One region of the Actinoallomurus acaciae genome, then DNA from elsewhere that is predicted to be linked to it. Evidence: riboswitches for the same ligand, from Rfam matches in the RefSeq annotation. Region 1 holds a riboswitch; each other region holds the start of a gene.
The links. A riboswitch is a leader RNA that binds a small molecule or an ion and turns the genes downstream of it on or off. The one in region 1 is predicted to bind cyclic di-AMP.

Region 1 (6,212 bases):
CAGGCGCTTGAGCGCGTGCCGGCGCAGCTGGGAGTCGTTCACGACCGACTCAAGGAGCGCCTCGGCCTCGTCGAGGCGGCCGCCGTCCTTGAGGATGTCGGCCAGCGTCAGGGCGTACCAGGGGATGGTCGGGTACTTCTCGCGCGCCGAGCGGACGATCTCCGCGGAGCGGTTGTAGTCGCCTCGCCACTTGTACACCTCGGCGAGCGCCGCGGTGGCGAAACGGGTGTCGCCGCCGGCTGCGAGGGCCGCGTTGGCGATCTGCTCGGACTTCCGGTCGTCTCGCTCGTTGGTGAGGACGAGCCACGACAGCAGCGACAGCCCGTCGCCTTCGAGATCGGCCTGCCTCGACTCCAGGAGCTGCTGGGCCTCTTCCGGCTTACGGAGCCAGATGTCATAGGCGCGGCTGGTGGTGCTCATGTCAGAACCTCATGCGTCGTCGGCTGTCTGCGGAGAATCGGCCCATCATCGCAGAAGCGGGCCGCGCCCGGGGTGAAGGCGATCAACTGTGGTCCGGCCCCGGACCGGACCGACCGGTGGAGACTACGGCCACAGCATGTGGCGTTCCCACGGGCCGTGAGGATCCGTGCGTTCGTACCGCAGCCGGGTGTGAACGCGGTCCTTGTCGGCCTGCCAGAACTCGATCTCGGCCGGAACGAGCGTGTAGAGCGTCCACTCCGTACTGACCAGGGCGGGGTCCGCCTCGATCCGGGCCAGCGCCGCGCGGAAGGCGCGGTCGCGGTCCTCAAGGCTCTCCAGATGTCCGCTCTGGCGGCCCAGCAGCGCCTCGGCGCGGGCGGAGGGCGCACGGGCCAGCAGGTCGGCGGCGCTCTGTTCGGGGGAGGCGGGCTCCACGCCGCCCCGCACGCGTACCTGGCGGCCTTGCAGCGGCCAGTAGAAGGTGAGTGCCGCGCGGGGCACGTCCGCCAGCTGACGGCCCTTGGGACTGCCGGCGTGGACCGCGAACTGCCAGCCGCCGGCGTCCACGTTCTTGAGGATGAGGACCCGTGCGTCGGGGCCGCCGTCCGTACCGACGGTCGACAGCGTCATGGCGTGTGGATCTGGCACCCCGGCCTCGACCGCCTCCCTCAGCCAGCCGAGGAACAGGTCGACCGGCTCGGCCGGGGCACGAGCGGGGTCGAAGTCCGCCAGCGGGCCGGCGAACACCTCCAGGCTCCGCAGCCACTCCCGTACGGTCTGCCCGAGACCTTCGCTTTCGCCCATCATGTCCCCCTTGGTGGTCGGTGTCCCCGCCGTCCATCCTCCTCGCCCCTGCCGAGGCCGGGGACGGCGGCCTGGAGGGTATGCGTCTCCCCAAGACCGGGCAAGGGCGCCGCGTCGCGGGTGGCCGCCTGCCCATGCATGGCGTAGGGGTCGATACCCTAGGTGCCCGTGGACCTCCTTGACTCCTGGCGTGATCTTCCTGCGGCCCAGCAGCCCGATTGGCCCGACCCCGCTCAGGTGCGCGGCGTCGCCGACCAGCTCGCCAAGCTTCCGCCGCTCGTGTTCGCGGGCGAGTGCGACCAGCTCCGTGCGGAGCTCGCCGCCGTCGCGCGTGGCGAGGCGTTCGTGCTGCAGGGCGGCGACTGCGCGGAGACGTTCTCCGGCGCCACCGCCGACGACGTGCGCAACAAGCTCAAGACCCTGCTCCAGATGTCGGTCGTCCTGACGTACGCCGCGAGCGTGCCGGTCGTGAAGATCGGCCGGATGGCGGGCCAGTTCGCCAAGCCGCGCTCCAAGCCGGTCGAGGTCCGGGACGGCGTCGAGCTTCCCGCGTACCGCGGCGACATGGTCAACGGCTTCGGCTTCACCGCCGAGGACCGGATGCCCGACCCGGGACGTCTGCTGCGGGCCTACCACGCCGCCGCGGTGACGCTGAACCTCTGCCGCGCCTTCACCCAGGGCGGGTACGCCGACCTGCGTCAGGTCCACGCGTGGAACCAGGACTTCGTGGCCAACAGCCCGGCCGGGCGCCGCTACGAGCGGCTGGCGGGCGAGATCGACCGGGCGCTGGCGTTCATGCACGCCGCCGGCGCCGACCCGGAGGAGTTCCACCGCGTCCAGCTGTACTCCAGCCACGAGGCGCTCATCCTCGACTACGAGCGGGCGCTGACCCGCATCGACTCGCGTTCCGGCCTGCCGTACGACGTGTCCGGGCACTTCCTGTGGATCGGCGAGCGCACCCGGCAGCTCGACGGCGCGCACGTGGAGTTCATGCGGCGCATCCGCAACCCGATCGGGGTCAAGCTCGGCCCGACGACGTCCGCCGAGGACGCCCTGGCGCTCATCGACAAGCTCGACCCCGAGCGCGAGCCGGGCCGCCTGACGTTCGTGATCCGCATGGGCGCCGGTCGCGTCCAAGACGCGCTGCCGCCGCTGGTGGAGAAGGTCACCGCGAGCGGGGCGAAGGTCGCGTGGATCTGCGACCCGATGCACGGCAACACGTTCGAGGCGGAGAGCGGCTACAAGACCCGCCGGTTCGACGACGTCGTGGCCGAGGTGGAGGGCTTCTTCGACGTCCACCGGTCGCTGGGCACCCACCCGGGCGGCGTCCACCTGGAGTTCACCGGCGACGACGTCACCGAGTGCGTGGGCGGCGGCCACGAGATCGTCGAAGACGACCTGCACCAGCGGTACGAGACCGCCTGCGACCCGCGGCTCAACCGCAGCCAGGCGCTCGACCTGGCGTTCATGGTCGCGGAGATGTACCGCACGACGAAGTGAGAAAAGGGGCCCCGCGCCCGGGGCCCCTTCACTCAGACGATGCGTACGGCTCCGGCGAACGGGCGGGTCGCCAGGTCGGCGACGCGCACGTGGTCGCCGGTGTGCGGTGCGTGGATGAACTTCCCGTCTCCCAGGTACATCCCCATGTGGTGGATGTCGGAGTAGAAGAACACCAGGTCACCGGGCTGTAGATCGTTCCGTGGGACGTGGACGCCGGCGTTCCACTGGTCGCCGCCGTAGTGCGGCAGGTTCACCCCGACCTGCTTGTACGCCCACATGGTCAGCCCGGAGCAGTCGAACCCCTTCCCGGGCGTGGCGCCGCCCCAGACGTACGGGACGCCGAGCTGCGTCAGCGCCGCGCGTACGGCCCCGATCGCCTTGCTGGACCCGCCCGGGATCTCCGGCACGCTCTCGCCGTGCTCGGCGCGCTCGACGGCGTCCTTGAGCAACGGCCTGCGCAGCTTGTCGAGCGTCCTGCCGATCGTCGTCTTCTTCTGCGCGAGCTGCGTCTTGAGCGCCGCGGACCGCGACGCCCGGTCCTGGGCGTTCTGCCAGGCGCGCTCGGCGTTCTGGATCGCCTGGGTGAGCTGGCGGACCTGGGTGTCGTCCTGCTGGGTGAAGAAGTGCAGGGTCGCGGCCTGGTCCAGCAGTGCCTGCGGGTCCCTGGAGGAGAACAGGGCAGGGGCCTCGTCGGGTGCGCTGTTCATGTAGCGCAGCGCGGCCAGCCGGCCGACACGCCGCTGGATGGCCTTGAGGGCCTTGGTCTCGCGCTGCGAGGTCGCCTTGGCGATCGCGCTGGCGCGCTGGGCCTGCCGCAGCCGGACACGCAGTCCGTCGTACTGCTCGGTGAGCTGTTCGAGCTGGGTGTTCAGCTGGTCGGCCTGTTGCCGGACCGCGTCGATGCCGGGTGTCGGCTTCGCCTCGGCCGCCGGCGATGGTGCGATCAGTCCGGCGGTGAGAAGAATGCCGGCGACCACGGCGTTTTTACTGCGGTGCTGCCTATGATGCGCTTTCGCGGTTCGCGAAGGCTCCATTCAGGTGCTCCTCTTTCTCCTGGGCCGCCTACCGGGTTAGCTGACGGGTTCGGGCAAGGAGAAGCCCTACCGGTTACGGATTCACCCCGGGACCGAGCGCGATGGGAGAGAGTCCCGTGGAGCGCTCCGTGAGTGGGTCCCCGGTTCGCCCGGCGCGCTGGCTTGCGCGTGAGGCGATTCGGCGGTCCGGCCGGGAACCGGCCGGTGACACCGTGGGACATTAACGGACCGTGACGTGACGGCCAACCAGAACATGCGGAGATGGCCTGGCGGCTTCCAGGATGGTCACTGTGGGTGATGCCCTCGTGGTTCTTTCCGCCTAGGAGAGAGCGAGGTCCGGCTGGGGACGGTGCTGCATAGGCCGATATCTCGGGAAATGCGCCGGGCGGTCCGTGGCGATGGTGTACGGCGTCAGGGTCCATTCCGGTCGGTACGGTGGGCGCCTCTTTCCGGACCGGAACCGAGGTCGAGGCAGGGCAGGAACGCGTGAAGGTCCTCGGCGGTGAGACCGGGTGAGGGCAGCAGGCGGATGCTCCGCACTCGCAGGACGGACCAGTCCAACGCATGAAGAGCGCCGAGACCCGCCAGCAGTGGCGCGAGGTGCTCGACCACGTCACGTCACGGCGGCCGCATCGTCATTGAGCACTACAACCGCCCCGTGGCGATCGTCCTGACGTACGCCGCCGAGCTGGAGGACGCGCACATCACCGAGGCCGCCCGACCAAGCACTAGGGTGTGAGAGTCACATGGTGCCTTTCGCGAGGTAGTCGTGTGGTGGCTAGGGCCGGCGGGCTGCTACCCGCCCTCGGGCGGTCCGCCTGGCGCGGACCCGTCGGCCCGCCCTAGGTGTACGCGCACGCGCCGGGGAACGCGTTTTAAGCACCTGGCAGTACTACGTCAATTACAAGCCGCACTTGCTCCCAGAGCCGGTTGCAGTGGATGGTGTGCTGCATCGGCGTCGTGGTGATCTTGAGACATTTGACCGGCCCGGCCGTACTTCGCGATGCCGGAGCATTTTCTAGGACCTAGCCCTGGATGGCCATGTGTCAAGATCGGATTCGTCTTCGACGGTGGTGTGCTGACCTCGGAGGAGCTCGACAAGATCGTCCTCGACTCCACCGAGCACTCTGGATGGATGGTTCGCCCCGTGCCGGAGTGGCAGGAGGTGATGAGCTCACGCCTGTTCACCCGTATCGCGACACTCGCCGAGGCCCAACGCTGGCCGGCGAGCTCGCCGGCTTGGTCGGGCGCCGGCCGGGCGATGGCGGCGTTGTTCACCAGGAGGTCGATCCGCCCCAACGCCTCGATCGCGGCGGCCACGATCCGGGCGGGGGCTGCGGCGACGTCGGCGGCGAACGTGCGGATGCCGGGTCGCGGTGGTCCGCTTGAGTTTCTCCGTGGTCCGGCCCACGGCGGGCACCCGGGCGCCCTCGAGCTGACGGGCGGTCGCCCGGCCGATTCCGGTGTCGCCGCCGGTCACGATCACACTCTGGCCCTGGAGCGACGTCGTCATTGTCATGTCCTGCCCGCCCTCGTCGTCGTCCGGCTCACTCGGCCGTGCCGGGCGGGATCGCGACGACGTTGGACGTTGACCCCGGGGTCAAGCGGGTGAGGCGGGGGATGCCGCCGTCGCAGGCCGACCGAGCGCGAGATCGCGCTCCAGGGGCTGGGTCGGCCTGCGGCGGGTCCACGGGCCGGGCCGGTCGTTCGGATCGAACGCTCGGCTCGGCGCGGGACCGGAGGAAAGCGGCGGTTCCGGGCTCGGCGAGAAGGAGACCCGGAGAGAACACCGAGGGCCCTCCCCACGGGGGAGGGCCCTCGGGCTCAGACGTTGAGGGACTCGGCGGAGTCGGACTGGGAGATCGCGGAGTGGAGGGTGTTCCAGAACGCCAGCTCGGCGTCCTCCTCCAGCTCGGTGATCTTGCCCCAGAACTCCTTGTCCTCGGCCAGTGCCGCGGCCTCCGCGGACACGATCGGCATGACCGCCGTACCGGCGTCCGCGGCGTCCAGGTCGGCCACGTTCATGTCGGCGGGCATCTCGACCGGCGTGCGGTGGTGCTTGCCGCGCTTGCGGACGCGGACGTTCGGAGTCGGCACCGGCACGCGGACCTTCGCCTTGCTCAGCGCCAGCGCCACGGTGCCGAACACCACGACGGCCAGCAGCCCGGTGAGGGCGGCCTGCTGGTCGGGCAGCGGCGGCGCGGAGTCGTGCTGGGCCGTCGTCTGCATCTCGTGCGCGGGCGTGGCGGGCTGCTCGGTGATCTCCTTGGCGGACGGCGGCGGCGCCGAGTGCTTCGGGACGTACTTCTGCTCGGCCGGGGCCGCCTTGACCTTCACCTTCGACGGGTAGCCGTACCCGACGACCTGGCTGACGTCACGGGTGGCGCGGCCGAGCTGGTCGTTGTGGTTGGCCTCGATCGTGTGCAGCGTGTGGCCGTGCACCGACTCGACGAT
Region 2 (6,212 bases), on a different contig from region 1:
CACCCACGTCGTTACAGCGTTCATGGGTCTCACCTCCTCGCGTCCTGTCACGGCCTTCCGTACGGTAACAGCCCGAGCAACACCCCGCCCAGCCATTTTTGCCTGGATCGCAGTCGATCCAATGGCTCGATCGCACGCGCGGGCGGCCTGAACCGGCACCGCGTGATGGGTCAGCCCGGTGCGACGCGGAAGATCGGCCAGCCGATCTCCGTGCGCCAGGAGTCCGGGTCGGGGTCGTCGTACGGCCCCACCAGGTAGGTCTCATGCACCGGGCCGTCGACGACGAGGGCGTGGTCGGTCACGTAGCCACCGAGCCGTCCGTACGTCACGTCGATGTCGTCATGGGGCCCGTGATGCACGGTGACCGCGAGTTCGACGGCCGGCAGGACGACCGGCCGCACCCGGCCCACGGCGGGCGGGTCCGCGACCGGACGATAGACCATCACGTCGCCGCGGCCCTCGGCGAAGAGTTCGCCCGCGTACCTGCCTCCCGGCGGTCCGGTCGGCCGCCGTCCGGCGAGCGCGGCGCCGAGTTCGGCCATGGCCGAGTCGTACCAGCCCAGGACCCGGACCTGGTCGACGACCTCCCCGACGGCGGCCACCGTCATCGACGGCACCGACCGCAGTTCGACGTCGAGCCGCTCGGGCTCCGGCCGCAGCAGCCGCCGGAGCGAGGTCACGGCCGTTCTGGTCCGGTCCAGCTCGGACTCCAGCCGGCCCAGATGCGCGGCGACCAGGGACGCGCGGACATCCGGGTCCGGCGTGGTCAGCACCTCGCGTACCTCACGCAGGGGCATGTCCAGCTCGCGCAGCCGGTGGATGACCTGCGCGGCGGGGATCTGTTCACCGGTGTAGTACCGGTACCCGCTGTCCGGATCGACGAGGGCCGGTTCGAGCAGGCCCCGCTCGTGGTATCGACGCAGCGTACGGACGCTCAGGTGAGTGATCTGCGCGAACTCGCCGATGGTGAGACCGGGTCGCATGACAGCACTGTGCACCCTCTCCTCGGGAGAGGGTCAACCCGCCCCGGCCGGACTTGACCCTCTCCCGAGGAGAGGCCGCACGGTGGCCCCATGACAGACGACACCCAGGCGATCGACCTGGACCGGCTCCCCCGAACGATCGCGGACTACCTCACGGCGCACCGCGACCGCGACGCGGACGCGGCCATCGCCTCCTTCGCCGGCGACGCGACGGTGGTCGACGACGGAAGGACCTACCAGGGGTCCGCCGAGATCCACCGCTGGCTGGACCGATCATCCGCCGAGTACACGTACACCATCGAACTCGTCGACGCCGAGAAGATCGACGACGAGCACTACACCGCCATCAACCACCTCGAAGGCGACTTCCCCGGTGGGGTCGTCGACCTGCACTTCCGGTTCACCCTCCGCGACGGGCGCATCGCCCACCTGGCCATCGAGGCCTAGCGCCATGGCGCTACGGCTCGGCACCTTCGGGGCATGGTTCAACCCGTCCTATGACGATGACACTCGCGTGCGCTTCGTGGCCGAGGCGGAGGCGCTCGGCTTCGGGACCGCGTGGCTGGGGCTGGGGAGGCGGGCGCTGCCCGACCTCGCACTCGTCGAGCGCGCACTCGACGCCACCAGTGAGATCGTCGTGGCCACCGCGATCGTCAACATGTGGACCAACGACGCGGCGTCGATCGCGGAGTCCTACGAGCGCATCGACGCGAGGCACCCCGACCGGTTTCTGCTCGGTGTCGGCATCGGCCATCCGGAATCGATCACGCGATTTCACTCACCGTACGAGACGATGGTGTCCTACCTGGACGAACTCGACGCCGCCGTCCCCGCCGACCGGCGCGTCCTCGCCGCGCTGGGTGACCGCTCTCTGCGACTGGCCCGGGACCGGGCGGCGGGTGCCCACCCCTACCTCGTCGTCCCCGGCCATACTCGTCACGCCCGCGACCTCCTCGGCCCCGGCGCCCTCCTCGCGCCCGAGCACAAGGTCGTCGTCGGCGCCGACGCCGGCCACGCCCGCGCCATCGGCCGTGACTACGTCGCCGACCCGTACCTGGGCCTGCGCAACTACGTCAACAACCTGCTCCGCCACGGCTTCGGCTCGGGCGACATCGCCGACCGGGGCAGCGACGCGCTCATCGACGCCCTCGTCGTCCACGGTACTCCGGAGACCATCGCCACCCGTCTCGCCGCCCACCTGGAGGCCGGTGCCGATCACGTCGGCGTGCAGGTGCTGGTGGAGCCGGGCCATGACCCGATGCCGGGCTACCGTCGACTGGCCCAGGCGCTCTTCCCCGGCCCCGGTGGCTCGGGCTCGTCGCTACGGACGGCCGGCGCCGACGAAGTGTGAGACCCAGTAGGAGTTGGACATGCTGGCGTACTGCACGTCGGTGCCGGTGTGCGGGGCGTGGATGAACCTGCCGCCGCCGACGTAAATGCCCTCATGGCCGAGGCTGTCGAAGAAGACCAGGTCACCGGGGCGCAGGTCGGACTTGGCGACATGGCGGATGGCGTTGTACTGGTCGGGGACGACGCGGGGAAGGCTGACGCCGGCGGCGCGCCAGGCCATCATCGTGAGCCCGGAACAGTCATAGCCGCTCGGGCCGGTACCGCCGAAGACGTAGGGCTTGCCGAGCTGGGCCTTGGCATAGCTCACGGCCTTGCCGGCCTGACCGGACACGGAGCCGGTGGGGCCGCCGCTCGAACCGCTGTTCGTGCCTCCACTGGAGCTGCCGGCCTTCGCCAACAGCGCCTTCTGCTCGGCGATCGCCTTCTCGACCACGGTTTTCTTCTTCTTCAACGCGGCCGCGGACGTGGTGATGGTCCGCAGTGTCGACCGGGCTTCTTCCCGATCCCGCTGGAGGCGTTGGGCGGATGCCAGGAGTGCGGTCACCGCCTGGCTCTGATTGCGCGAAAGCTCGGCGAAGGTCGACATGTCCTGCAGCGCCGCGTCGGGGTCTTTGGAGGCGGCGAGCGCGGTGTCGTCGAGGGTGCCGTTCTTATATGCGGCGACGGCCATCTGCGCCACCCGGACGCGCAGGCTCTGATATTGAGGTTGTTCCGTTTTCAGCTGTTTATTGATCGCGGCAAGATGTTTCTTCGCCGCGGTCAGCTCGGTCTCGGCCTTGTCGTACTGGTTGGCGAGTTTGTCCACCTGACTGTTGAGCTTGTCCAGTTTCTTTCTCGCGGTGGCCGCCGACGACCCGGCGGCGCTTGCGCCACTCGCGGGAAGCAGGAGGGCGGCGCTCACCAGCAAGGCGGTAATGCCTCCCCGGCGGCCGAAATGGGTGCGCCGCGAATATGAAGTCGGCACGTACGAACTCCTCTCCTCACGCCTACCGGGTTAGCTGCCGGGTTCGGGCGGGAGATGCCCTACCGAGCGCGGACGCTGCGGATTCACCCCGAAAACGTGGGTCCCCGGTTCCCTGATCTGCAGAGATTCGGCCGGCGGCCATGTTCCGGGTGGGAGACACGGGACCACCGAGTTCTGTGGAGTGTAGGGGATGAATGTGGGCAAAGCTATCAAATCGTGATTAAACGCACGCTTCGTACATGGTTGATCGCGTGGTGCAGGCGGCGGCGGTGAGAAATGTCCCGGGCGTCCGCCCCGCATCACCTTTCGGGGTGTGCGTCCCTAAGGCCCTAAGGTGGGCCATGTGAGCATGCCGCCCGTTCCCGGTGCCATCGGCGATGTCATGAGCACCGTTCTCGTCGGCCTGCCCTTGGGCGGCCATATCGCGATGTGGCAAGACGCGGGTCCCGTGTCCTACTGGCGGGTGATCGGGTCACCGCCGCTGCGTGACCGGCTCGGTCACGGAGTTCTGGCTCGGTCCGAGGTGGCACCCCGGCGGTTCCGCGAGGCCGGCCTGTTCAACGCCGAGAACTCCGTGCTGTTCCTGCCGGACCGATACCGCACCGCGGACGGCCAGGCCGGCGGGGTCACGGTGCAACTGGAGCCCGTGGCGCCCGACGTCGCGCGAATGGCGGCCGGGCGGGACGATTTCATCGCGTTGTTCCAGTGGATCGGCGCCATCGCGTTGGCCGCCGCGCGCCGGGGTGAGTTCCTTGCCGTGGAGACCGGCGGCTGGCAGATCCCGTTCACCCCGTACGTGTTGATGATGGCCGCGCTCGCACCGGATGACGCCTGGTACTCGCACGTCGAGACCGGCCCGATTCCCACCGGCGCGCCGATCTGGCGCGACCAGCGGTCGGACGCCGACGCCACCTCGCAGGTGTTGCGCGGCCCGGCGCGTACGGACACGATCGCGGCGGCCGGTCACCTGGCGAGCTACGCGATCAGCACCTGGCGGATCCACCCGTTCGAACTGGGACTGTCCTTCGGCCCGAGTCCGTTCGGCCCCTGGCCTGGCTGAGGTGGCACGACCCGGTTCTCACCGGCGATCGGTCAGTCCGCGTCCCCGCCCCACCAGTTCGCCAGGCGGCGCCACCAGCGGGCCGGTGCCTCGGGCGCCGGTGCCTCGTCGGCCGGTGTCTCCGGTTCGTCGCTCCTCGGTTCGGCCACCGCGTCCGGCCCGGCGGGCGGAGCCTGCGCGGGAAGGGGCGGGAAGCGTACGGGCAGCGAGGACAGGGCGCGCTGGATGAAGCCGGGGCGCCAGGTGAGCTCCTCGACGGGGGTGGCCAACCGCATGTCCGGCAGCCCGTCGAGGAGCTTCTCGATGGCGATCGTGGCGATGATGCGCGCCTGCCCCTGAGCCGGGCAGGCATGCGGCCCGACGCCCCACGACAGGTGGGCGCGGTTGCCCGCCCGGTCCTCGGCCCGGGTCGCCGGATCGTTGTTGGCCGCCGCGAAGCTGATGACGACCGGCTGGTCGGCCGGCAGCCGCACGCCGTGGAAGTCGAGCGGCTCGACCGGATAGCTGACTCCGAAGTTCGCGAGCGGCGGGTCCGTCCACAGGACCTCGTCCAGGGCGTCCTCGACGGACAGGCTTCCGCCGGACAGCTCACCGCCGAACCGCTCGTCGGACAACAGCAGCCGCAACGTGTTGACGATCAGGTTCTGCACGAGTTCGCTGCCCGCGCCGACGAGCATCACGATCTGGTGCGCGACCTCCTCGTCCGTGAGCCGGGCCGGATGGTCCATCAGCCACGTCGTCATGTCCTGGCCCGGGTTCTCGCGCTTGAGCGCCATGAGCTCCAGGACCGCCAGGCCGAGGGTCATGTTCGCTTCTTCGGAGTTCTCCCACTTCAGGACCTCCCGTACGGCCGCGACCATGCGCTCGCCGAGCTCGGCCGGGCAGCCGCACAGTTCGTTGAACACCAGCAGCGGGAGCACCAGGGCGTACTCGGTGCGCAGGTCCGCCTCGCCCAGCGGACCCATCTGATCGATGAGATGGTCCGCGCTGCGCTCGACGAAGGTGCGCAGCGCGTTCAGATCGACCTGGTCCAAGGTGTCGGTCACGGCCTCGCGCAGCCGCGAGCGGAGGGGGTCGTCGGTGAGGTTGCACGTCGGCCGGTACGCCATGATCGGCAGGACCGGGCACTCGGGCGGGATCCCCTGCTGCCACCGGCGGGCGTCGCGGGGGAACTTCACCTGGTCGCGCAGGATTTCGAGCGCGACGTCGTAGTCGGTGACGAGCATCCCGGGCACGCCGGGGGACAGTTCGACCGGCGCGATGGGGCCGTGCGCCCGGAGCAGGCGGTAGACGCCTTCGGGATCGGCGGCGAACTCCGGCCCGTGCAGCGAAGGGGGCCCGTCGGCGGCCGAGCCGTCCGGCGACGGCGCAGGACTGGAGTCGGGCGAGGTCATTTGCACTCCTGACCAGGTGCTTTCGAGCAGCAGCATGGTGGACGCCCGATGTCTCGTGCGGGGGTGGAGATCCACGGTGATCACCGGGTCACGCATCGAAGCCGACAACGCTACACTCGGCGATCTTGCCGTCGCAAATAGATGCCCATGGGCGAAGCGCGAACTCTTGGGGGAGCCGAATAGGCATCCTCTGGCCGGATCATGAATCCGCGGACCGCGCCGACCTGGGTGGATGGTGCCGGGCTGACGGGCGTAGCCGTACGACCGCGGTGCCGGCCGCGAGTGCTCGGCGTAGGTCGGCGCGGTCGGGGCTGCCGTCAGGCTCGACGCCGATGCCGGCAAAACGGCCATGCACCGGATTGCCGCGCAGAATCACCCGGTACAGGTCGGCGGCCTCCTCCTCGTCCGTCACCACGTCGGCCTCGGCTTGGCGGTCATGTCCCCGAAAGCGGATGTCGACC
Region 3 (6,212 bases), on a different contig from region 1:
GGCACGAGGAGTGCCGCGGCGGCACCTGGTGCGACTGCCAGCACCAGCCCCCGGACGAGAGGGACGAGCCGGACACCGAGCGTGACGGCTCCGAGCCGCCGGTCAACTGGCTCCGCCAGGGCTGAGGGGTCAAGAATCGCCGCCAACCCCGCCGAGATGGGACGCTGTTCCGCATATCGGACAAGGTTGGACACCCATCGAACGGCATGTCATCATCGGTGTATGGCTGCTGCGAACCCGTTGCTGGTGATGCGCCGGCACGTCGACTTTCTCCGCGTGGGCAGCGCCATCTGTCGTTGACACTGATCAACCGCCACTGCCTCATGGGCGCGCGGTATGCCGGTGTCGGATTTCCTTAAGCTCAGCGTAGAGCCAGCAGCGAGCCTGCCGGTGTGCTCCGCGTCCACCACCCACCACGGAGGACGCGCACGATGCCACCCCGTCAGCGGAGGCGAGGCGAGGGTCAGTGGGCCCTCGGTTACCGCGAACCGCTCAACAAGAACGAAGAGAACAAGAAGAACGACGACGGCCTGAACGTCCGCGACCGGATCCTGGGCGTCTACTCCAAGGCCGGCTTCGACTCGATCGACCCGGCCGACCTGCGCGGACGGTTCCGCTGGTACGGGCTCTACACGCAGCGGCGACCGGGGATCGACGGCGGCAGGACCGCCGTCCTGGAGGACGAGGAGCTCGACGACCGCTACTTCATGCTGCGCGTCCGCATCGACGGCGGCCGGCTGCACGCCGACCAGCTGCGTGCGATCGCCGACGTGTCGAGCAAGTACGCGCGCGGCACCGCCGACCTGACCGACCGCCAGAACATCCAGCTGCACTGGGTGGAGATCGAGTCGGTGCCGGCGATCTGGGAGACGCTGGAGTCCGTCGGCCTGTCCACGACGGAGGCCTGCGGCGACACCCCGCGCGTGATCCTCGGCTGCCCGCTCGCCGGGATCGACGCCGACGAGGTGATCGACGCCACGCCGCAGCTCCACGAGATCCACGACCGCTACATCGGCAGCCCGGACTTCTCCAACCTGCCGCGCAAGTTCAAGACGGCGCTGTCCGGCTGCACGGCGCAGTGCACCGTCCACGAGATCAACGACATCGCGTTCGTCGGCGTGGTGAACGACCAGGGCGAGACGGGCTACGACGTCTGGGTCGGCGGCGGGCTGTCCACCAACCCGATGTTCGCCAAGCGCCTCGGCGCCTTCGTCCGCCCCGACCAGGCGCACGAGGTCTGGGCCGGGGTCGCCGGGATCTTCCGCGACTACGGCTACCGGCGGCTGCGGAGCCGCGCCCGGCTCAAGTTCCTGATGAACGACTGGGGTCCCGAGCGCTTCCGCGAGGTGCTGGAGAAGGAGTACCTCGGCTACACGCTGCCCGACGGGCCGGCGCCGGGCGCACCCCGTGACGCCCGCCGGGACCACGTCGGCGTCCACCCTCAGCGCGACGGCAACTACTACGTCGGGTTCGCGCCGCGCGTGGGCCGGGTCAACGGCGACCTGCTGCACGTGATCGCCGACCTGGCCGCGGAGTACGGCTCGGGCCAGGTGTGCACGACGACCGAGCAGAAGATGGTCATCCTCGACGTCCCCGGGGAACGCACCGCGGACCTCACCGCCGAGCTGGAGGCCCACGACCTCCAGGTGCGGCCCTCGACCTTCCGGCGGCAGACGATGGCCTGCACCGGCATCGAGTACTGCAAGCTCGCGATCGTCGAGACCAAGCAGCGCGGCATGGACCTCATCGGCGAGCTGGAGAAGCGCCTGCCGGACTTCGACGAGCCGCTGACCATCAACATCAACGGCTGCCCGAACTCCTGCGCGCGGATCCAGGTCGCCGACATCGGGCTGAAGGGCCAGCTGGTCACCGACGCCGACGGCAACCAGGTGGAGGGCTACCAGATCCATCTCGGCGGGTCGGTCGGCGGCGCCTTCGGCAAGAAGGTCCGCGGGCTCAAGACCACCGCCGACGGGCTGCCCGACTACGTCGAGCGGGTCCTGCGCCGGTACCAGGCACAGCGCGGCGACGGCGAGGCGTTCGCCGACTGGGTCCAGCGGGCGGAACAGGAGGACCTGACGTGAGCGAACGGAGTGAGCGAACCGAGAACACCGTGCGCCCGGCCGCCTCCCCGACGGAGGAGGGCTCATGAGCGAGCGAGCGGTCCCCTTCTACTGCCCCTACTGCGGCGACGAGGACCTGGAGCCGTACGAGAGCGACGGCGGGTGGCACTGCCGCGCCTGCACCCGCGCGTTCCGGCTGCGGTTCATCGGCACCGGCGCGCTCAGCGCCGCCGTCCCCGCCGAGCCGAGAGGGGGCGCGAGATGACCCTCACCTTCGAACGCCCGACCGCCGCGCTCGACCTCACCGACATCGTCGAGTCGGCCGCCGACGCCCTCGAAGAGGCCCCGGCCGAGGAGATCATCCGCTGGGCGATCGCCACTTTCGGCGACCGGATCTGCGTGACGTCCTCGATGAAGGACGCCGTGCTGGTGGACATCGCCGCCAAGATCCGGCCGGGCATCGACGTGCTCTTCGTCGACACGGGCTACCACTTCGCCGAGACGATCGGCACCCGTGACGCCGTCGAGGCGGTCTACCCGGTCAATGTGGTGAACGTCACATCCTCGCGTACGGTCGCCGAGCAGGAGCGCGACCTGGGCCCCCGGCTCTACGGCCGGACCCCGGACCTGTGCTGCCACCTGCGCAAGGTCGAGCCGCTGAACCGCGCCCTGGAGCCGTACCTCGCATGGATCACCGGGATCCGCCGGGAGGAGACCTCGCACCGGCGCGGCGCCAGGGTCGTGGAGTGGAACGCCGCGCGCGGGAAGGTCAAGGTCAACCCGCTCGCCCGGTGGACGCACGAGCAGCTCGGCGCCTACATCGACGAGAACGGCATCCTCGTCAACCCGCTGCAGTACGACGGCTACCCCTCCATCGGCTGCGAGCCGTGCACCCAGCGGGTCGCGCCCGGCGACGATCCGCGCAGCGGCCGGTGGGCCGGCACCGGAAAGTCCGAATGCGGCATCAACCTCTGATCAGCTGCGCACCTCCACCGCCCCTGGTGGCGGTGGCGCACGGCAGCCGGGACCCGCGTGCGGCGGCGACGGTCGAGGACCTGCTCGACCTCGTACGCCGCCGGTCCGGGCTGCGGGTCGTGACGTCCTACCTCGACCACGCGCCCCCGACGCCCGGCCAGGCGCTCGGCGCGCTCGCCGACGCCGACGGCTCCGGGGAGGCCGTCGTCCTCCCCCTCCTGCTGACCTCCGCGTACCACAGCAAGACCGACATCCCCGGCGCGCTGACCGAGGTGCGCCGGCACCACCCGCGGATGCTCCTGCGGTACGGCGCGACGCTCGGGCCGCACCCGCTGATGATCGCGGCCCTGGAGCGGAGGCTGGCCGAGGCCGGTGTGACGCCCGACCCGGACACGGCCCTGGTGCTGGCCGCCGCAGGGTCGAGCGACCCGGCGGCCAACGCGACGATCGGCCGGATGGCCCGTGGCTGGCGCGGATGGCGGCGCGTCGTCCCCGCCTACGCCTCCGCCGCGCGCCCCACGCCGGCCGAGGCCGTACGCGGGCTTTTGGACGCCGGGGCCCCACGGGTCGCGGTCGCCTCCTATTTCCTCGCCCCCGGCCACTTCGCCGACAAGGTCCGCGACGAGTCGCTCGCGGCGGGGGCGATGGCGGTGTCGGCGGCGCTGGGCGCCGCACCCGAGCTGGCCGAGATCATCGGGCAGCGCTACACCGAGATCATCACGCTCGGTGATCAAGCCGCCGTCGGCTGAAAACCCTTATTTCGTAAGGGTTTCGGGGGTTGACAGGCCGCCCATGTGATCTTCTCGCAGGTCAGAGGCGGTGGATGTCCATATTCACCCTTTACGGCCCGAAATATGTTTGCTATGTTCGGTTGACCGGCGGCGCCCCCCATGCGCCGTCCGTAACATCTCCGCCGGCCAGGGCCTGCCCACCAGCACCACGGCGTGCGGCACGCGACAACGCGTGAGAGGGGCCCCCCTTTCGGACCGCGACGGTTCATAGTCACGATCGCGCCGCTCCGCGCATCCCCGCGATCCCCCCACATGGATCCGCCCCGATGCCGGTTCGGCAAACGCGCCGCATCCGCCGCGAAGCGACGGAACCGGACCCCTCGTGTCCCTCACAGGGCATGTGGCACGCCACCAGTGTGCCCGCAGGGTGACTTCCCGCCCGAGCCCTTGGGGCTGTCGGCAGGCGCCGGGAAGTGAAAGTGCACCGGACGAATGGACGACAAGATCCCCTAGACCTGAATGAAGCGGCCGCACACGCGGCCCGACCCCCTGTTCTTCGAGCCGTCCCCTCAGACGGCTCCCGCTGAATCCGCACTTCGCGGAACCGGGGACCCACCGCACCACTGGGGTGAATCGGCGCATCCCCTTGCGCCGTAGGGCAGCTTCCAGGCCCGAACCCGTCAGCTAACCCGGTAAGCGGCATGGAAGCAAAGGAGTGCTCAAACGTGTCAGGTCGACACAAGAAGTCATGCCGTCTGCTGCGTAACACCAAACTCGGCGGCTCCCTCGCCGCCGCAACGGCGGTCGGCGCGACCGCGATCAGCCTGATCGCGGCGGCCCCGGCCGGATCCTCCGAGAAGGTCGACGCGACCTCGGCCGGAGCGCTGGCGGCCCTGCCTCACCGCGCCACGGCCCCCAAGGAGCCGCACGCCCCGGCCGCGCTCGGCAAGAGCGCCGACAATGTCAACGCCAAGAAGCGCGAGTGGCTGCCCACCGCGGGCGACGCGCTGAAGCTCGCCGAGGCCCAGGTGGGCGTCAGCGAGGACTCCTCCGGCGGCGGCACCAAGTTCCAGAAGTGGTTCGTCTCCTCCCCGTGGGCCGAGCGCGGCGTCCAGCGCGACGGCGGCAAGGTCTCCGACTACGCCAACGCGAACTGGTGCGACATGTTCGTGTCCTGGGTCGGCGCCCAGCTCGGAGTGAAGGGAATGGGCGCGGACGCGTTCACCCGTACCCACGCCCAGTGGTTCAAGGACCAGGGCCGCTGGGGCGACAACGCGACGCCCGGCTCCGTCGTCTTCTTCTCCTGGAGCGGGAGCAAGTCGATCGATGCCATCGACCACGTCGGCATGGTCATCAAGGACAACAACGACGGCACCATCCAGACCATCGAGGGCAACACCGACAACTCCGTGAAGGTTCGCACGCGCGACAAGTCACTGGTCGTCGGTTACGGCTACCCCGAATACGGCTCCAGCGACGCCTAAGCCCTCTCCCGCCCCGGCCGCACGGCCGGCCGGGGCGGTCCGCCCTGCACATCGTCCCCGTTTCCCCCTGTGCTGAGAGGCCATCCCCCATGTTCAAAATCGCCAAGCAGTCCCTGGATCGTTTCTCCACCAAGACGATCGCCTCGGTGGCGACCGGCGTCGTCGTGGCCGGCGCGGGCGTGTCCATCGCGCTCACCCACCCCACCGCCTCGTCCCCCATCGCCCGTACGAACAGCGTGCAGGTGACGCAGGACGGCGACTCGGGCCTGACGGGGCCCGGAACCGAGAGCCACACGGTCAAGCTGCCCCGGCAACTGCCCTCGAAGAAGGCCGCCCTGCCGGGCGGTGTCTCCACCGGCACGTCGTTCTGGGACGCGCAGACCGCGTCCGGCAAGCCGATGTCGTACCACACGATCGCCAGCCCGTACTGGCCGCTCGGCACCAAGGTGAAGATCACCGTCGGCAAGAAGAGCGCCATCGGCGTGGTCGAGGACTTCGGCCCGGCCGAGTGGGCGGTCGCCCAGCACAACCCGCCGGCCATCATCGACCTGTCCGAGGAGATGATGCAGTACCTCACCGGCACCCGGTCCAACTCGCTCCCGATCAAGTTCCAGGTGCTGCAGCTGGGGGACGGCCCCGTCTACCGCCACTCGGGCACCGGCTACGACATGGCGACCGGAGCCATCGAGAAATAGCCCTCTCCCGCCCCCATCCCCCTGGGGGCGTTCGGGGCCCCTCTTCCCGAGGGGCCCCGGACCATTTTCGCGGTACGTGGTTGCGCCAAAGAAGTGAACTAGGGTTCAATCCTTGTATGCCGTACCGCCGCACGCCCCGCGTCGAGGCGCGCCTGAGCGCGTCGCGTGAACGCATCCTGTCCGCGGCGCTGGCGATCGTCGCCGAGCGCGGGTACGCCGGGTGTTCGGTGGCCGCCGTGGCCCGCCGGGCCGGCGTCGCGACCG

Region 2: linked by a shared signal. The riboswitch ahead of ACFFNX_RS10185 (C40 family peptidase) and the one ahead of ACFFNX_RS23590 (C40 family peptidase) in region 1 are both predicted to bind cyclic di-AMP.
Region 3: linked by a shared signal. The riboswitch ahead of ACFFNX_RS23270 (CHAP domain-containing protein) and the one ahead of ACFFNX_RS23590 (C40 family peptidase) in region 1 are both predicted to bind cyclic di-AMP.

The regions. Positions count from the first base shown of each region.
Region 1 covers NZ_JBHLZP010000182.1:4,984-11,195, forward strand. Annotated here, with positions in the region: gene ACFFNX_RS23575 (tetratricopeptide repeat protein) at 1-420, opposite strand, end outside; gene ACFFNX_RS23580 (pyridoxine/pyridoxamine 5'-phosphate oxidase) at 544-1,224, opposite strand; gene ACFFNX_RS23585 (class II 3-deoxy-7-phosphoheptulonate synthase) at 1,393-2,724, shown strand; gene ACFFNX_RS23590 (C40 family peptidase) at 2,757-3,701, opposite strand; cyclic di-AMP (ydaO/yuaA leader) riboswitch at 3,770-3,952, opposite strand; gene ACFFNX_RS23595 (CHAP domain-containing protein) at 5,583-6,212, opposite strand, start outside.
Region 2 covers NZ_JBHLZP010000052.1:16,082-22,293, reverse strand. Annotated here, with positions in the region: gene ACFFNX_RS10200 (MerR family transcriptional regulator) at 171-983, opposite strand; gene ACFFNX_RS10195 (nuclear transport factor 2 family protein) at 1,074-1,430, shown strand; gene ACFFNX_RS10190 (LLM class F420-dependent oxidoreductase) at 1,435-2,334, shown strand; gene ACFFNX_RS10185 (C40 family peptidase) at 2,305-3,297, opposite strand; cyclic di-AMP (ydaO/yuaA leader) riboswitch at 3,303-3,440, opposite strand; gene ACFFNX_RS10180 (hypothetical protein) at 3,641-4,357, shown strand; gene ACFFNX_RS10175 (cytochrome P450 family protein) at 4,390-5,751, opposite strand; gene ACFFNX_RS10170 (nitroreductase family deazaflavin-dependent oxidoreductase) at 5,951-6,212, opposite strand, start outside.
Region 3 covers NZ_JBHLZP010000178.1:8,557-14,768, reverse strand. Annotated here, with positions in the region: gene ACFFNX_RS23295 (hypothetical protein) at 1-125, shown strand, start outside; gene ACFFNX_RS23290 (nitrite/sulfite reductase) at 432-2,084, shown strand; gene ACFFNX_RS23285 (Insertion element protein) at 2,149-2,328, shown strand; gene ACFFNX_RS23280 (phosphoadenylyl-sulfate reductase) at 2,325-3,038, shown strand; gene ACFFNX_RS23275 (sirohydrochlorin chelatase) at 3,020-3,787, shown strand; cyclic di-AMP (ydaO/yuaA leader) riboswitch at 4,341-4,483, shown strand; gene ACFFNX_RS23270 (CHAP domain-containing protein) at 4,495-5,253, shown strand; gene ACFFNX_RS23265 (RlpA-like double-psi beta-barrel domain-containing protein) at 5,343-5,948, shown strand; gene ACFFNX_RS23260 (TetR/AcrR family transcriptional regulator) at 6,065-6,212, shown strand, end outside.